One region of the Rhizobium sp. 10N414 genome, then DNA from elsewhere that is predicted to be linked to it. Evidence: predicted binding sites of a transcription regulator. Region 1 holds the regulator's gene; the other holds the start of a gene.

Region 1 (4,210 bases):
GCTTCGCGCGCGTGTAGGCATGGTGTTCCAGAAGCCCAACCCGTTCCCGAAGACGATCTACGAAAACGTCGCCTACGGTCCGCGTATCCATGGGCTCGCCAAGTCGAAGGCCGACATGGACCAGATCGTCGAACACAGCCTGCAGCGCGCCGGCCTCTGGAATGAGGTGAAGGATCGCGTTCACGAAGCTGGCACCGGTCTTTCCGGTGGTCAGCAGCAGCGCCTCTGCATCGCCCGCGCCGTCGCCGTCAGCCCCGAAGTCATCCTGATGGACGAGCCATGCTCGGCACTCGATCCGATTGCAACGGCCAAGGTCGAGGAGCTCATCCACGAGCTCCGCGAGAACTACACGATTGTCATCGTGACGCACTCGATGCAGCAGGCCGCCCGTGTTTCGCAGCGCACAGCCATGTTCCACCTTGGCAACCTCGTCGAGGAGAATGACACCGACAAGATGTTCACCAACCCGGACGATCCGCGCACCCAGGACTACATCATGGGCCGCTTCGGTTGATCGGCCGTCTCGGTAGCACTTACGATATTCAAGGATGAGCCCTATGGCATCGACACATATCTTTTCTGCCTACGACGATGATTTGAAGTTCCTGTCCCGCCGTATCTCGGAAATGGGCGGCTTGGCCGAGCAGATGGTCTCGGATGCCGTACGCGCGCTCGTAAACGGCGATACGGCTCTTGCCCAGAAGGTCATCTCGGACGATGTGATCCTCGACCACGCGGAGCGCGAGATCGGCGACAAGGCGATCGTCACGATCGCCCGCCGCCAGCCCATGGCGGCCGATCTTCGCGAGATCATGGGCTCCATCCGCATCGCGGCAGACCTGGAGCGCGTCGGCGACCTGGGCAAGAACACTGCCAAGCGCGTCATTGCCGTACAGAGCGCCGGCGTGCCGCGCAAGCTCGCCCGCGGCCTCGAGCACCTGTCCGAGCTCGCCCTCGTCCAACTCAAGGAAGTCCTCGACGTCTACACGAGCCGTGCTGCCGACAAAGCAAAATCGGTCCGTGAGCGCGACGAGGAAATCGACGCGATGTACACCTCGCTGTTCCGTGAAATGCTCACCTACATGATGGAAGATCCGCGCAACATCACCAGCTGCACGCATCTTCTGTTCTGCGCCAAGAACATCGAGCGCATCGGCGACCACGCCACCAACATTGCCGAAACGATCTACTACATGGCCACCGGTGCCCAGCCGGAAGGCGAACGTCCGAAGGACGATACCGCCAACACCGTCGGCGCAGTCACTGAATAGTCATTCCGCGACCGCGCCCCCAGGAGACCGAAACGAATGATCCCTAAAGTAGCTGTCGTTGAAGACGAAGAAGCGCTGAGCGTGCTTCTCCGCTATAACCTTGAGGCCGAAGGCTTTGAGGTCGATACCATCCTGCGCGGCGACGAGGCCGAGATCCGGCTTCAGGAACGCACGCCGGACCTTCTCATCCTCGATTGGATGTTGCCGGGCGTGTCTGGCATCGAGCTCTGCCGCCGCCTGCGCATGCGGCCGGAAACCGAGCGCCTGCCGATCATCATGCTGACCGCCCGTGGCGAGGAAAGCGAACGGGTTCGCGGCCTCTCGACCGGTGCTGACGATTACGTCGTCAAGCCGTTCTCGACGCCGGAGCTTGTCGCTCGCGTCAAGGCGATGCTGCGTCGTGCCAAGCCCGAGGTGCTCTCGACGCTGCTGAAGTGCGGCGATATCGAGCTGGATCGCGAGACGCACCGCGTTCACCGCAAGAGCCGCGAAGTCCGCCTCGGCCCGACCGAATTCCGCCTTCTCGAGTTCTTGATGGCATCGCCCGGCCGCGTCTTCTCGCGCTCGCAGTTGCTCGACGGCGTCTGGGGTCACGACATCTATGTCGACGAGCGTACTGTTGACGTCCATGTCGGCCGCCTGCGCAAGGCTTTGAACTTGCCCAACATGCAGGACGTCATCCGCACCGTGCGCGGTGCCGGCTATTCGATGGAAGCCTGATCCTTTCAGGCGAGAGCCTGAGAGGTCTTTCCCTTACAACGAAAAACGGGCCCGCGAGGGCCCGTTTTCTTTATTCCTTATCCGGCTTCCGGGTCAGGCGACCCGGTTAGCGGCCTTGCGGCGCTCGTTGACCGGCTGGTAGGCCATGCGCTGATGATACGTGCAATACGGGGAAGAGTCCGGGGACTCGCAACCGCAGAAGTGGAAGTCGTCATTGAGCGGATCGCCGACCGGCCACTTGCAGGTGCGCTCGGTGAGCTCGGTGAGGCCAAGGCGGCGAGAAATCGGAACGATTACATTTGCGGCCGGACGGAAGCGGACTTCCTCCACCGTATCGATTTCGATCTCTTCCTTGAGCATCGTCGCGCCCTGTTGGCGGGTAACGGTGCGTGTGGTGATCCGCGAGGCGTAGTTCGTGGCGCGGGGCGCCGAAGTCGTGCGCTTGGGGGTTCTGACGGTGGTCGTCGAACCGCCGGCCTTGGCACGGCCGGGCAGACTCAAACGATGGACTTTACCAATGACGGCGTTACGACTTACACCGCCAAGTTGTGCTGCGATCTGGCTGGCGCTCAGGCCTTCGGACCACAGCTTCTTCAGTTTTTCAACGCGCTCGTCTGTCCAGTTCATGCCCCTGTCTCCGCCTTATTAGCGTTGGTGTAGGCAGAATCCTTCACCGTTGCCACGGACGTATCCGAGGCAAGAAACGCTTACTCAAATTTTGGTGACTAGTTCCGCCGCATGCAGCCTAGTAATTGAGTTTTAACCTAGTGTGAGGCCGACTCCGTGACAAGAGTCGGTTGAATCTCGGGGAATCGATTTTCAAGTTTTCCCCAACTTGCTGGGCGTGAGAGTCATTTATGCAACATAGTTGTTGATAGGTCGAGCGCCTCGGGATGGCTGCTTGACGCATGCAGCGAAACCTCAGTTTTGTTGACATTGCAGTGCGAAAAGTAAATAGTGCTGCTCGCCGCCGAAAGGCGGCATTTTTAATTTTCCGGACCTGCTTTCCTTAGCCGGAGTCCGGCTGCTGATGATTGCTGATAGGAGATCGCGCCATGGCTGAAGCCGCGCTTTACGACACCTACTCTCGTGCCCCGCTGCGGTTCGAGCGAGGAGAAGGCGTGTGGCTGATCAGCGAAACGGGCGAGCGATATCTTGATTTCGGCGCGGGCGTTGCCGTCACCTCCGTTGGCCACAGCCATCCGCATGTGGTTGGCGCGCTGAAGGAGCAGGCCGACAAGGTCTGGCATCTGTCCAACATCTATGAGATCCCGGGTCAGGAAACACTGGCAAAGCGGCTGACCGATGCGACCTTCGCCGATAAGGTGTTCTTCACGAACTCCGGCGCGGAAGCCTTGGAATGCGCGATCAAGACCGCGCGCCGCTATCAGTTTTCCAAGGGCCATCCCGAGCGGTTCCATATTATCACCTTTGAAGGCGCCTTCCATGGCCGTACGCTGGCGACGATTGCCGCCGGTGGCCAGGAGAAATACCTCGAAGGCTTCGGTCCCAAGGCGCCTGGCTTCGATCAGGTGCCGTTCGGTGATCTCGATGCAGTCCGCAGCGCCATCACAAATGAAACGGCCGCGATCCTCATCGAACCTATTCAGGGGGAAGGCGGCGTCCGCCCGGCGACGAACGAGTTCCTGAAGGCACTTCGCGCGATCTGCGACGAGCATGGTCTGCTGCTGATTTTCGATGAAGTGCAGACCGGCATGGGCCGCACGGGCAAGCTCTTTGCGCATGAGTGGTCAGGCGCTACCCCCGATATCATGGCGGTTGCCAAGGGCATCGGCGGCGGCTTCCCGCTCGGAGCCTGCCTTGCCACGGCAGAGGCCGCTTCCGGCATGAAGGCCGGCACGCATGGCTCCACTTATGGCGGCAATCCGCTCGCCATGGCAGTTGGCAGTGCCGTGCTCGACGTGATCCTCGCGGAGGGCTTCCTGCAGCAGGTGCGTGACGTCTCGCTGGTATTCCGCCAAGGGCTGGCCTCGCTCAAGGATCGCTATCCTGATATCATCGAGGATATCAAGGGCGAGGGGCTGCTGCTCGGCGTCAAGGCCGCCGTGCCGTCCTCCGAACTGCTGCAGGCGATCCGTGACGCCCATCTGCTCGGCGTACCCGCTGGCGACAATGTCATTCGTCTTCTGCCGCCTCTGGTCGTCACTGCTGACGAAGCCCGCGAGGGCCTTGCCCGCCTCGAACGCGCCGCCGAAAGC
Region 2 (4,210 bases), on a different contig from region 1:
CCGCCTTCAAACATCTCGCCGGCCTCGCGGTTGGCGCGATTGAAGGCCTGCCACGCGGCCTCCTTCACCTTGTCATCGCGCACCAGGATAAAATTCCAGGGCTGCATGAACCCAACGGACGGCGCGTGATGCGCGGCCGTCAGAAGCCTTTTGACGACGTCGTCCGGAATGGCATCCGGGAGAAACTCGGAACGCACGTCGCGTCGCGTCGAAATCGCCCTGTAGACGGCGTCGCGTTCCTCGGTCGAAAAGGCTGCGGCTCCCGACAGGGAGCCTGAATGGTCTGGTCGCATCGTCAATCCCCAACAACACAACCGCCCGCCGTCCACGCGGGTCAGTCTATGGTGTCGGGCCGGTCTTCTGACTTGGCGTCATCCGACTGCCGCGCCTTCCCGGTACTGGACCAGTGGCTCTTTGCGGCAGCCGTCAGCCTTACAGCGTTGGGCACGTTTCGGTCTTTCACCGAATTCCCGATTCTCCCGCCCGCGGCGGGCACCCGACGGACGCGTCTATGCCCATAAACCCTGGCCGACGCAATCCCTTAATCCGAGACGGGAAAGTAGCGCACATAGGCGAACTCATCACCTGACGGCGACCAGTTGGGCACGTTGATCGTTCCCTGCCCGCCGAAGAGATCGAAGAGCATCGTCAGGTTTCCGCCGTCCATGTCCATCAGCCGCAGGCGAACATCGAGATCGCGTGGATGGTCGAACACATCAGGATCGTAAGAAAGGATCAGAACCTTGTCGTTGTTGGGCGACGGATGGGCAAACCAGTTCCCATAGTTGTCACTGGTGACCTGCTCGAGACCGGTCCCATCGGGATGGATTCGCCAGATTTGCATGAGGCCGGTGCGGCTAGAATTGAAGTAGATCCATTGACCGTCGGCGGAATAGTCCGGCCCGTCATTGCGTCCCTCGCCGTGGGTCAGCCGCTTTTCTTCGCCGCCGTCAACGGAGATCGTGTAGATATCGAACAAATCGTTGCGGATGCCACAATAGGCGAGTTGCTTCCCGTCGGGCGACCAGCCGTGCCAATAGGATGGCCGATTTTGCGTCACCAGCCGCGGCGTACCACCTTCGGCCGGCAGCACATAAATCGTCGACTTCCCGAACTCGGTTTTGTCGGAGATGACGATCTGGCGGCCATCGGGCGAAATGCCGTGGTCGTTGTTGCAGGTCGTCGCAAAGCCGGTATCGACCTTGCCGACCTTGCTCGAACCATCAAGTGCGAGACGGTAGAGGAGTCCGTCGCCGTTCAACAGCAGATAGGTCCCATCCGGCGAAAAGTTCGGCGCCTCAACGAGTTGCGTGGTTTGCCAGACGACGCGCGCCTCGCCTGTCCTGATGCTGTAGATCTCAACGGAACTGCGCAATCTGAATCCTCCTAAGCATCGAATCCGCCAGACCTACGACGGCTCGCCACTCAGCACAAGCAAATGCGCCTGACCGAGAATCTGCTCTGGAGGTAGTTCCTGCGTGATGGGCGTTTATCCACCGATCACAAATGCAGGAAACCTAACGGTTCATCTAGCATTCATGACAAAGATGTGACAGTTCGACGAAGCTTTTATGACGTCGGAGTTTTCCAGTTGATCGCGTTGGTAATGAGGTCTGCAGCGGCAGCGCGTTTTGCGTCGCTTTCCACCGATTTCGGGGGAAGCGCTCGGTCGCCCGCCCTACGCACCGCACTCAGCGTTGCTTTTTGTGCCCTGCTTGCGCTCCTTGCCACCGCCACTGTCGAGATCATTGCCCGCGATGGGTTGGCCGACGTCCGCGAATTCCTGACATCGCCTGTGCGTCCGGGGATGACGACGGTTGTGATGTTGACTGTCCTGATGCTGTCGCTCGATGCAGTCCTGGGCCGGCGGTTCATTTCGGCGCTGATCGTTCTTCCGCTTGTGATCGTCCCCGCCATCGTATCCAACCAGAAGCAGCACTACCTTTCGGACCCGCTTTATCCATCGGACGTCCTTTTCGGGCGGCAGATCATGGAACTGCTCCCTGTGATGGTGCGCGACCGCCCCTGGACGGCCGTTGCGATGCTTGTCGGCATCGTCTTGTCCGTTACCGCGATTGTCTTCCTCTGGCGCTTCGCCTGGCGCAACTTCCCAAAGCTCCCAAGGGCCTCTCGCGTCCGCCGGCTTAGCGTCGGCCTGCCCGTTATCGCGGCTTTCGGGTCCTTGATGGACTATTCCCAATATTCCTTCATCCGTGACCGCCTGCAGGTGGTTCCGATGATGTGGGACCAGAAGGAAAACTACCGCAGCAACGGCTTCATCCTCGCCTTCATCTTCAACATTCCGATGGCAGACGTGGCAGCGCCTGTCGGCTTCGGTACAGAGGCGCTCGACGCCATCCCCGGCCGCAACTACGGCTACCTCAGCGGGCCACGCGAAAAGCCCGACGTGATCATGCTGATGAGCGAGTCATTCTGGGATCCGACCCGCCTGAAGACGCTGAGCCTGTCGCCAGATCCTATGCCGACGATCCGTGCAGAGCAGTCCGGCTATGTCTTCTCGCCGGAGTTTGGCGGCATGACCGCCAATGTCGAATTCGAGGCGCTGACAGGTTTCTCCAACGCCTTCCTGCCATACGGCAGCATTCCCTACCAGCAATACATCCGTCGTGATGTTCCCTCGCTCGCCACGTTCTTCCGTGGCGAAGGTTACGCGGCGCGGTCGCTTCATCCGTTCAGCGGCTGGTTCTGGAATCGCAACGAGGTTTACAAGGACTTCGGCTTCGAGCAGTTCCGCTCCGAAGAAACCCTGCCTCCCATGGAAAAGCGAGGCATCTTCGCTTCGGACGAGTCGCTTATGAAGGAGATCATGAACGAGGCTGACGGCATGGATCGCCCGTTCTTCTTCTTTGGTGTCACCTTGCAGGGACATGGCCCCTACGAACCGAACCGTTACGCCCACAACACTATCGACATCAAGGGCAACCTGAACGATGCCGACCGCGCCACCCTTGGCACCTATACGCAGGGTGTCAAGGAAGCCGACGACAGCCTCAAGATGCTGATGGATTGGGCAGAAAAGCGCGACCGCGAAACGATCATCGTGCTGTGGGGCGACCACCTGCCCCCGCTCGGCAATGTCTACATGGCGACCGGCTACATGCCGGACCAGGTTGCCACCCGCAAGGCATCAGTGAGCGTCATGAAGCAGGAACACGAGACCCCGCTCGTCATCTGGTCGAACAAGAAGGGCAGCAAGAAGGATGTCGGCACCATCAGCCCGTCACTGCTTTCGTACCACCTCCTGAAGTTCGCCGGCTTCGAGCATCCCTACTACACGGGCTTCCTCGGCCGCGTGCAGAAGAAGTACAGCGTCATCGACCGATATCAGCTCATTGCCCGCGACAACACGGCATCTCCCGATTGGGTCCTGAAGCCGAAGAACCTCGATCCCCTCGTCCGGGACTATCGATACCTCCAGCATGACATCATGTTCGGCAAGGCTCAGACGCTCGAGCGGTTCTTCCCGCAGCATGCCTGGCTCTATGCGCAAGGCACATAGAAAAGCGGCACAAGCCCGCATTGCAATTTGAAAACACTACGGAATACTGGCGCCCGAGCGATCTAGCATTCGGAGTCGGCCATGCATAACCTATCGGACCTCATCCACCATCACTTCGACAAGCCGGCCGACGAACTCGGCGAGATCGAAAGGCGCGTTCTCGCGAAGGCGCACGAGCGGAAGATAATCTCGACCGATATCAATGCCGCTCTTCAAGCCGAATCTTCCTCCGGCCAGCGCTTGGCAGATACGATTGCGCGTGTTGGCGGCTCGTGGAGCTTTATTATTGCTTTCCTGCTCTTCCTGGTCTGCTGGTGCGTTGTAAACACCATTGTATTGCTGACGCGCGCCTTCGATCCCTATCCGTTCATTTTCCTCAATCTCGTGCTTTCGATGCTGGCGGCGATCCAGGCTCCGATCATCATGATGTCGCAAAACCGCCAGGCGGAGCGCGATCGTTTCGAGGCGGCAAAAGACTATGAGGTCAATCTCAAAGCAGAACTGGAAGTTCTATCCCTGCATCAGAAGATTGACATGCGCGTGCTCACCGAAATTGCAGCATTGCGCGAAGACATCGAGCGTTTGAACCAGCGTCTGCCCAGTTGATCGAAGGATCCGGGATCGCTTGAATTTAACTATACCAATCGATTAACGATCCGCTAACCAAGTGCCGCATTGAAACATCGACGC

Evidence for each region. Region 1 encodes PhoB, which activates phosphate uptake and scavenging genes when phosphate is short. Its sites were predicted from a motif close to TGTCATNNANCTGTCAT; they were not measured.
Region 2: the regulator PhoB is predicted to act here: its motif matches at 1,561-1,577, upstream of AC1DE4_RS05030 (LTA synthase family protein).

The regions. Positions count from the first base shown of each region.
Region 1 covers NZ_JBFTIN010000001.1:141,131-145,340, reverse strand. The annotation lists gene pstB (phosphate ABC transporter ATP-binding protein PstB) at 1-514, shown strand, start outside; gene phoU (phosphate signaling complex protein PhoU) at 558-1,271, shown strand; gene phoB (phosphate regulon transcriptional regulator PhoB) at 1,308-1,991, shown strand; gene AC1DE4_RS00745 (GcrA family cell cycle regulator) at 2,085-2,618, opposite strand; gene AC1DE4_RS00740 (aspartate aminotransferase family protein) at 3,047-4,210, shown strand, end outside.
Region 2 covers NZ_JBFTIN010000003.1:1,071-5,280, reverse strand. The annotation lists gene bluB (5,6-dimethylbenzimidazole synthase) at 1-293, opposite strand, end outside; cobalamin riboswitch at 334-515, opposite strand; gene AC1DE4_RS05035 (TolB family protein) at 542-1,375, opposite strand; gene AC1DE4_RS05030 (LTA synthase family protein) at 1,592-3,520, shown strand; gene AC1DE4_RS05025 (DUF1003 domain-containing protein) at 3,602-4,126, shown strand.